DNA from 2 places in the Streptomyces sp. CA-179760 genome. Region 1 is predicted to be linked to the other one. Evidence: riboswitches for the same ligand, from Rfam matches in the RefSeq annotation. Region 1 holds a riboswitch; the other holds the start of a gene.
The links. A riboswitch is a leader RNA that binds a small molecule or an ion and turns the genes downstream of it on or off. The one in region 1 is predicted to bind cobalamin.

Region 1 (4,690 bases):
CCCTACTTCAGTCGGCAGTACAACGGCTCACGCGCGGCGGGCCTGATCCGCGGCGCCTACCACTTCGCGCTGCCGAACAGGTCGTCGGGCCGGGCGCAGGCGGCCCACTTCGTACGCAACGGCGGCAGTTGGAGCGCGGACGGCTGGACACTGCCGCCCGCGCTCGACATCGAGTACAACCCGTACGACAAGAAGCACAAGTGCTACGGCCTGAGCAAGGCAGCGATGGTCGGCTGGGTCGAGTCGTTCAGTGACGAGATCAAGCGGCTCACCGGCCGCCGCCCGGCGATCTACACGACCACCCACTGGTGGAACACGTGCACGGGCAACAGCCGCGCGTTTGCCGCGAACCACCCCCTGTGGGTCGCCCGCTACGACGCGGCGAGCGCGGGGCCGCTGCCGGCCGGCTGGTCCTCCTGGACCTTCTGGCAGTACGACAACGGCAGCGGCACCCTGCCGGGTGATCAGAATCTCTTCGACGGGTCACTCGATCGACTGAAACAGTTCGCCAGGGGCACTTGATCGTCGGGGCGCAAGGACAGCTCCACCAGGGCGGAATGACGACCCTCTGTTGCCGACACCCCTGCGCCCCTCCCAGTTCATCTTCCGTTCACTCGGGTTACCTACGTTCGTCCCGCCAACGACGCCGAACGATTGCCTGGGTAAATGGAAAGCTTCTCGCTGATCCTCGCGATTGTGGTGGTAACCGCACTCGCGTTCGATTTCACGAACGGTTTCCACGACACCGCGAACGCGATGGCCACGACCATTTCCACGGGCGCCATGAGACCGAAGATCGCGGTGGCCATGTCCGCGGTCCTCAACCTGGTCGGCGCCTTCCTGTCCGTCGAAGTCGCGAACACGATCTCCAAAGGCCTCGTCGACGAGGCCGGAATCCGTCCCGAGGTCATCTTCGCCGCCCTGGTCGGAGCGATCCTCTGGAACCTGCTGACCTGGCTCGTCGGTCTGCCGTCCAGTTCGTCGCACGCCCTGATGGGCGGCCTGATCGGCGCCACGATCGCCTCGGCGGGCGTCGGCGCGGTGCACGGTGACGTCCTGGTCACCAAGGTGCTGATCCCGGCGATCGCCGCCCCGCTGGTCGCGGGCATCGCGGCGCTGCTCGCCACCCGGCTGACGTACTCGCTCGGCAAGAAGGCCGACGGCGAGGGCTCCAAGAAGGGCTACCGGGCCGGCCAGATCGCCTCCGCGGGCCTGGTCTCGCTGGCCCACGGCACCAACGACGCCCAGAAGACGATGGGTGTCATCACCCTCGCCCTGGTCGCCGGCGGCGCCGTCGCCCCCGACTCCGACCCGCCCATGTGGGTCATCCTCTCGGCGGGTATCGCCATCGCGCTCGGCACCTACCTCGGCGGCTGGCGCATCATCCGCACCATGGGCAAGGGCCTGACCGACCTCCAGCCGCAGCAGGGCTTCGCCGCCCAGACCAGCGCGGCGACGGTCATCCTGGCCTCCTCGCACCTCGGCTTCTCCCTCTCCACCACCCACTCCGTGTCCGGCGCGGTGATGGGCGCGGGGCTCGGCCGCAAGGGCGGCGTGGTCCGCTGGTCGACGGCGACGCGGATGTTCGTCGCCTGGGGTCTGACGCTGCCGGCGGCGGCCCTGGTGGGTGCGCTCGCCGAGTACGTGACCGGCTTCGGGAGCTGGGGCACGGCGGTCGTGGCGGTCTTCCTGGTCGTCTCCAGCGCGGTGATCTGGAAGCTGTCGCGCCGCGAGGTCGTCGACCACACGAACGTCAACGAGGTCGACGAGGAGCCGGCGGGTGTCGTGACCACCGCGATCGCCGCGGTGACGCCGCCTCCGGCGGGCCCGTCCGAGGAACTGGCCGCCACGATCCCGGCCCAGGCCCAGGCCGAACGGGAACCCTCCACCACGACCACCCCGGTCTGATCCCGCCCACCCGGTGACAAGGAAGAATCTCTGAGATGAAGATCGACTGGGCGACCCTCGGCTCCGTCTTCGGTGTCAGCCTCGTGGCCACCGTGACCCTCGTCGGCCTGTTCACCCTCGGCATCACCGGCCTGTCGCGCCGCGAACGAGCGGTGGCGGCGGGCGGGTCCGCGGGGCTCGCGGTGACGGGTGCGTACGCGTGCTTCGCGGGGTGTGCGGCGGCTGTCGGGTACGGGATCTATCTGATCGTGGCCTGACCGCGATCGTCTGTCACCGGGCGGCACGGGGCTTCGGCCCCGGGCCGCCCGGTTGCCGTGTGCGGGGCGGCCGTCAGCACCCCCTGCCAGGCAGGCGGTGTGGGCTTGTCCACACTCTCCCCTCGCAGGTCAACGGCAAGTTGACGGCTGTTCGCGGCCGTGGTGGACTGCCGGGGCCAATGCGGCGGCAGGAGAGGAAGCCGGTGAAAGTCCGGCGCGGTCCCGCCACTGTCACCGGGGTAGCACTCACCGGGAGCCAGGAACTCTCCCCGCCGGTCTCGTCGAACCAGGGCGTGGACACCCTGAGTGAGGACATATCGCCATGTTCGGCTGCCGATTCAGGGTCTGTACCCCGCCGTTGCCCGCCCCCGCGGCCGGCTGAGCCCATGAGTGCCGGTCGCATCCACGCGTACGGTGCCGCCGCCGGTCTGATCGGTGATCTGCTGCTCGGCGATCCTCGCCGGGGGCATCCGGTCGCCGCGTTCGGGCGGGCCGCGGGCGCGGTGGAACGGGTGTTGTGGCGGGACCACCGGGGATGGGGCGCGCTGCACACCGTGGTGTGTGCGGGCGGGGCTGTCGCGCTGGGGGCCGTCGCCGCGCGTGCCGTGCGTACGTCCGATGCCGCTTCCGTCGTGGTGACCGGTGCGGCCACCTGGGCCGTCGTCGGGGGGACTTCGCTCGCGCGGGAGGCGCTGGCCATCGGGCGCGCCCTGGAGGCCGGGGACGTCGAAGCGGCCCGTGCGCGGCTGCCGCATCTGTGCGGACGGGATCCGCAGGCACTGGACGCCGACGGGATCGCCCGGGCCGTCGTCGAGTCCGTCGCGGAGAACACCTCCGACGCGGTCGTGGGAGCGCTCGTGTGGGGGGCGATCGGCGGTGTGCCGGGGCTTCTCGGGTTCCGGGCCGTCAACACCCTCGACGCCATGGTCGGGCACCAGTCGGCCCGGTACCGGCGCTACGGGTGGGCCTCCGCGCGGCTGGACGATGTCGTGGGGTGGCCGGGGGCTCGGCTGACCGCCGTGCTCGCGGCCGTGGCCGGGGCCGATCCCCGGGGAGCCGTGGCTGCCTGGCGTGCCGATGCCACCAAGCATCCGAGTCCCAACGCCGGGCCCGTGGAGGCCTCGTTCGCGGGGGCGCTCGGGGTGCGGCTCGGCGGGACCCTGGCCTACGGCGGGCGCGTGGAGCACCGGCCCGTCCTCAACGGCGCGGGGCGCGGCGTCGGTACCCGGGACATCGAACGGGCCGTACGGCTGTCCAGGCGCGTCGGCTGGCTCGCGCTCGGCGTCTGTGTCGCCGCGCGCCACATCGTGAAGGGGCGTACGTCATGACGGGCGGTGGGCTTCTCGTCGCCGGTACCACCTCCGACGCGGGCAAGAGCGTCGTGACCGCCGGAATCTGCCGGTGGCTGGTGCGGCAGGGCGTCAAGGTCGCGCCGTTCAAGGCGCAGAACATGTCCCTGAATTCGTTCGTGACACGGGAGGGCGCCGAGATCGGGCGGGCGCAGGCCATGCAGGCGCAGGCGTGCCGCGTGGAGCCGACCGCGCTGATGAATCCCGTGCTGCTCAAGCCCGGTGGCGAGCAGAGCAGTCAGGTCGTGCTGCTGGGCAGGCCGGTCGGCGAGCTCAGTGCGCGCGGGTATCACGGCGGACGGCAGCAGAAGCTGCTCGGGACGGTGCTGGACTGCCTTGAGCGACTGCGGGGCACGTATGACGCGGTGATCTGTGAGGGGGCCGGTTCTCCCGCCGAGATCAATCTGCGGCGGACGGACATCGTCAACATGGGGATCGCCCGCAACGCCGGTCTGCCCGTGGTCGTCGTCGGCGACATCGACCGGGGCGGGGTCTTCGCCTCGTTCTTCGGGACCGTCGCCCTGCTGTCGCGCGAGGACCAGGAGTGTGTCGCCGGGTTCCTCGTGAACAAGTTCCGCGGGGACGTCTCCCTGCTGGAGCCGGGGCTCGACATGCTGCACGGCCTCACCGGGCGGCACACCTACGGCGTTCTGCCCTTCCGGCACGGGCTCGGGATCGACGAGGAGGACGGGCTGCGCGTCTCCCTGCGGGGGACGGTCCGGGAGTCCGTCGTCTCCCCGCCCGTCGGCGAGGACGTGCTGCGCGTCGCCGTCTGCGCGGTCCCTCTCATGTCCAACTTCACGGATGTCGACGCGCTGGCCGCCGAACCCGGTGTCGTCGTGCGGTTCGTGGACCGGCCGGAGGAGCTGGCCGACGCGGACCTCGTCATCGTGCCGGGGACCCGGGGGACCGTCCGTGCCCTGGAGTGGCTGAGGGAGCGCGGGCTGGCCGACGCGCTCGTGCGCAGGGCCGCCGAACAGCGGCCGGTCCTCGGCATCTGCGGCGGCTTCCAGATCCTCGGCGAGCACATCGAGGACGACGTCGAAAGCCGAAGGGGCGAGGTCGACGGGCTCGGGGTCCTGCCCGTGCGGGTGCGGTTCGCCCGGGAGAAGACCCTCACCCGGCCGGCGGGCGAGGCCCTCGGGGAGCACGTCGAGGGCTACGAGATCCACCACG
Region 2 (4,690 bases), 630 kb from region 1:
GAGCAGGTCCAGCTGGTGATGGACGTCGAGGTGGTTGGTGGGCTCGTCCAGGAGGAGCTCCCGGGGTTCCTGCGCGAGCGCGCGGGCGATCTGCACCCGCTGGCGTTCGCCGCCGGAGAGAGTGTGCCAGGGCTGGGCGGCCCGGGCCGCGAGGCCGGTGCGCTCCAGGGCGGCGTGGATCGCCCGCTCGTCGTCCGCCGAGGCGGGTGTCCAGGCCCGGCGGTGCGGGACCCGGCCCAGCCGTACGACGTCCAGAACCGTCAGCTCGACCTGTGTGTCGGCCTGTTGCTCGACCATGGCGAGGCGGCGGGCGACGGTGCGGCGGGGCAGGTCGCCCAGCGGGGTGCCGTCGAGGGTGACGACTCCGGCGGTCGGTGTGAGCAGCCCGGCCAGCAGCCGCAGCAGCGTGGACTTGCCGGAGCCGTTGGGGCCGAGGACGCCGACGGTGGAGCCGGGTTCGGGCGCGAGGGCGACGCCGTCGAGGATGAGGCGTCCGTCGGTACGGCGGCTGACCCGGTCGGCCCGGAGCCCGGCTCTCACCGGCGTTTCCGTCTCACCGGTCTGTGTCCCGGTCACCGCACCCTCCGCGTCCGGTAGAGCACCGCCACGAACGCCGGCACCCCGATCAGCGATGTCACGACCCCCACCGGCACCTCCTGCGGATCCAGGACCGTCCGGGCCAGGGTGTCGACCCAGACCAGGAACACCGCGCCGGCGAGGGCGGTGACCGGCAGCAGCCGGGCGTGCCCGGGTCCGGTCAGCGCCCGGGCGGCGTGCGGCAGGACCAGCCCGACGAAGCCGATCGCCCCGGCGGAGCTGACCAGGGCGGCCGTGAGCAGGGCCGTGACGCACAGCAGCACCAGGCGGGTGCGGGCCACGGACACCCCGAGCGCGGCCGCCGCGTCCTGCCCGAAGGAGAAGGCGTCGAGGGTACGGGCGTATGACAGGCACACCACCAGCGCCACGGCCAGGACGGCGAAGCACAGCCATACGTCGGTCCAGCCGGCCCCGCCGAGTGAGCCCAGGAGCCAGAACAGCACGCCCCGGGTCGTCTCGGCGTCGGCGGCGGTCAGCACCACGAAGGAGGTGAGCGCGGAGAAGAGCTGCATGGCGGCGACGCCCGCGAGGACGACCCGGTCGGTCGTGTCGCCGAGGGTGTGACTGAGCAGCAGGACCAGGGCGAAGGAGACCAGGGCGCCGAGGAACGCGCCCGCGGACACCGAGACGGCACCGCCGCCCACGCCCAGCACGACGATGACGACCGCGCCGGTGGAGGCGCCCGAGGACACCCCGAGCACGAACGGATCGGCGAGCGGGTTGCGCAGCAGCGACTGCATCACCGCCCCGCACACGGCGAGTCCCGCCCCGCACACGGCCGCGAGCAGGGTGCGCGGCAGCCGCAGCTGCCAGACGATCCCGTCCCGGATCGGCGTCAGGTCTGAGCTTCCGATCCCGAGGTGGGACGCGACGACGGACCACACGTCCCCGACCCGGAGGTCGGCCGGTCCGATGGTGATCGCCAGGGCCACGGAGACCACCAGCAGCAAGGCACCCCCAAGGCCGAGGGCCGGTCCGCGGAGGGTCACTTCACGAGCCCGAACTCACGCAGTCCGGCCGCGACCTTCTCCACACCCTCGACCGTGCGGATGGTCGGGTTCATGGCCTGCCCACTGAGCAGCACATACCGCTTGTGCTTGACCGCGTCCATGTTCTTGGTGACCGGGTTGGACTCCAGGAAGGCGATCTTACGCTTCGCCGACTCGGCGGTCTCCGAGTCGCGGGTCAGGTCACCGATGACGAGGACGTCGGGGTTACGGTCGGCGACCGTCTCCCAGTTGACCTGGGGCCACTCCTCGTGGGTGTCGTCGAAGACGTTCTTCGCGCCGAGGGCGCGGGTCATGATGCCGGGCGCTCCGCAGCAGCCGGCCAGGTAGGGCGACTCGGAGTTGGCGAACCAGTACAACAGTGAGACGCCGGAGGCGTCGACGCCCCGCGCGGCCTTCTTCATCCGCTGCTGGAGGGAGGCCACGAGCTTGTCGCCGCGGTCCTTCACTCCGAACACGGTGGCGAGGTCCCGCACCTCGCCGTAGACGGCGTCGATGCCCAGCGCCTTGTCGCGCTTGCCGTCACCGCCGCCCGAGTTGTCCTTGCCGGCGCAGTCGGACGGGGAGACGTACGTGGGCACGCCGAGCTTCTCGAACTGGTCGCGGGTGGCGACGCCGCCCTTGCCGAGGGTGGAGACGAAGGACGCGGCGACGAAGTCGGGCTCGGAGTCAAGGACGCGCTCGAAGGAGGGGTTGTTCTCGGCGATGCGCGGCACCTTCGCGTTGGCCTTCTCCAGCCCCTTCATCACGGGGTCGGTCCAGGTGGCCGTGCCCGCCATTCGGTCGGCGAGGCCGAGGGAGAGCAGGATCTCGGTGGTGCCCTGGTTGAGGGAGACGGCGTGCCGGGGCGCCTTGTCGACTCGGACCTTCCGGCCACCGTTGTCGAGCGTGACGACGGCTTTCGTGGTGGTGGGCTTCGAGCCCCCGCAGCCGGTCATGAGCAGGGAGCCGGCCGCGAGCAGGACGGCGGCGCGGGCAGGTCGGGCGAGGGGCAAGGAAACCAGTCCTCAGACGTCGAGGGCCCGATCGCGGAGCCCGGTCGTACGGTGCTCCCCCACCGCCGGCCGGCCGCGGGGGCTGCCAGCAGGTCTTCGGACTCGGGTTCACCCGGTGCGGGGCGCCTTCCCGTACGACATCGAGCCGTTCAGTGGCCGCGGCCCCGCCCGTCCCCCTCACCGCTGCGCGTCAGTTCCGGATTCGCACCGGATTCCCTGACCCACGTACATGGGTTCGACTGGCCTCGGCAAGCTATCACGGTGGCCATCGGGGAATCACCCCGCGCCCCGCGTCGTTGGCCGGACAGCAGCTCTTCCACGACTCCCGAGGAGGCCGCCGGTGTACGGCGACGACGCAACGGTCCGCAGGATCCTCACCGAGCTCGGCGACACCTGGGCCGTGGTCGGCCTGTCGTCGAACCGGCAGCGCGCGGCGTACGGCGTCGCCGCGGTGCTCCAGCGGTACGGCAAACGCGTCGTGCCCGTGCACCCCAAGGCGGAGACCGTGCACGGCGAGCAGGGGTACGCGAGTCTGGCGGACATCCCCTTCGACGTGGACGTCGTGGACGTGTTCGTGAACAGCGACCTCGCCGGTGCGGTCGCGGACGAGGCGGTCGCCAAGGGCGCGGGGGCGGTGTGGTTCCAGCTCGGCGTCGTCGACGAGCCGGCGCACGACCGCACCCGGGCCGCGGGCCTGGAGATGGTGATGGACCGCTGTCCCGCGATCGAGATCCCGCGGGTCGGGTGACGTTCACGTCCGACGCCCCCGCTCCCATAATGAGCGCATGACCCACGCCTCCCCGCCCGCGGACTCAGATTCCCCCCGCCGTTTCCCGGTCGTCGTCGTGGGCGCCGGTCCCGCCGGGCTGACCATCGGCAACATCCTGCGGGCCGCCTCCGTGGACTGTCTGGTGCTGGAGACCGAGACCCGGGAGTTCATCGAACAGCGGCCCAGGGCCGGGATCATCGAGGAGTGGGCAGTACGGGGACTGGAGAAACGGGGCCTCGCCCGGAGGCTGCTGGACCGCGCGGAGCTGCACACCGCGTGCGAGTTCCGCTTCGACGGAGAGCGGTACCGGTTCCACTACGGCGAGATGACGGGCAGTCACCACTTCGTCTACCCGCAGCCGTTGCTGGTGACGGACCTGGTGCGCGAGTACGCCGACGTGCGCGGCGGGGAGATCCGCTTCGGGGTCCGCGACGTGGAGCTGCACGACCTCGACACCGACCGGCCGTCCGTGTCGTACACCTGCCCCGACACGGGTGAACAGCGGGTCGTGCACTGCGACTTCGTGGCCGGCTGCGACGGGGCGCGCGGAGTGACGAGGGCGTCGCTGCCGCCGGATCGGGTCCGGGTCGCGCGGCACGACTACGGCATCGGCTGGCTGGCGCTGCTCGCCGAGGCGCCGCCGTCCGCCGACTGCGTGCTGTTCGGCTGCCACGAGAACGGCTTCGCGGGGCAGATGCCCCGCAGCCCGGAGGTGACCCGCTATTACCTCCAGTGCCCGCCGGGTGACGACCCGGAGAACTGGCCGCACGAGCGCGTCTGGGCGGAGCTGCGGCAGCGGCTCGGGGCGGCCGGCGTGCCGCCGCTGACGGAGGGGCGGCTGATCGAGAAGCGCGTGCTGGACATGCACGACTACGTGGTCGAGCCGATGGTGCACGGCCGGCTCCACCTCGCGGGCGACGCGGCCCATCTGGTCGCCCCCATCGCGGCCAAGGGCATGAACCTCGCCCTGCACGACGCCTTCCTGCTCGGCGACGCCCTGGTGGCCCGCCTGACCACGGGTGACGAGAGCCCTCTGGCCGGTTACGCGCAGGCGTGCCTGCGGCGCGTGTGGGACTACCAGGAGTTCTCGCAGTGGCTTTCCGAGGTGTACCACGGCACGGCGGCGGGCGACCCGTTCCGCGCGGGCACCACGCTCGCCCGGCTGCGCCGCCTGTTCACCTCACCCACGGCGGCCGCGGCCTTCGCCGAGCAGTATCTGGGGACAGCCGCGCGGTACTGACTCAGTCGTGCGGGGGACGGTCGCTGAGACGGTGGTCGGCCACGTTCAGCGCCTCGTCCACCAGCCGGCGCAGATGGCCGTC

Region 2: linked by a shared signal. The riboswitch ahead of ACQEV8_RS07065 (ABC transporter substrate-binding protein) and the one ahead of ACQEV8_RS10045 (cobalamin biosynthesis protein) in region 1 are both predicted to bind cobalamin.

Annotation. Positions count from the first base shown of each region.
Region 1 is NZ_JBNJLZ010000001.1:2,246,692-2,251,381, forward strand. Features, by position in the region: gene ACQEV8_RS10030 (lysozyme) at 1-522, shown strand, start outside; gene ACQEV8_RS10035 (anion permease) at 667-1,908, shown strand; gene ACQEV8_RS10040 (hypothetical protein) at 1,944-2,165, shown strand; cobalamin riboswitch at 2,312-2,451, shown strand; gene ACQEV8_RS10045 (cobalamin biosynthesis protein) at 2,552-3,493, shown strand; gene ACQEV8_RS10050 (cobyric acid synthase) at 3,490-4,690, shown strand, end outside.
Region 2 is NZ_JBNJLZ010000001.1:1,612,743-1,617,432, forward strand. Features, by position in the region: gene ACQEV8_RS07055 (ABC transporter ATP-binding protein) at 1-576, opposite strand, end outside; gene ACQEV8_RS07060 (FecCD family ABC transporter permease) at 573-1,586, opposite strand; gene ACQEV8_RS07065 (ABC transporter substrate-binding protein) at 1,583-2,599, opposite strand; cobalamin riboswitch at 2,670-2,858, opposite strand; gene ACQEV8_RS07070 (CoA-binding protein) at 2,940-3,347, shown strand; gene ACQEV8_RS07075 (4-hydroxybenzoate 3-monooxygenase) at 3,385-4,608, shown strand; gene ACQEV8_RS07080 (ArsR/SmtB family transcription factor) at 4,610-4,690, opposite strand, start outside.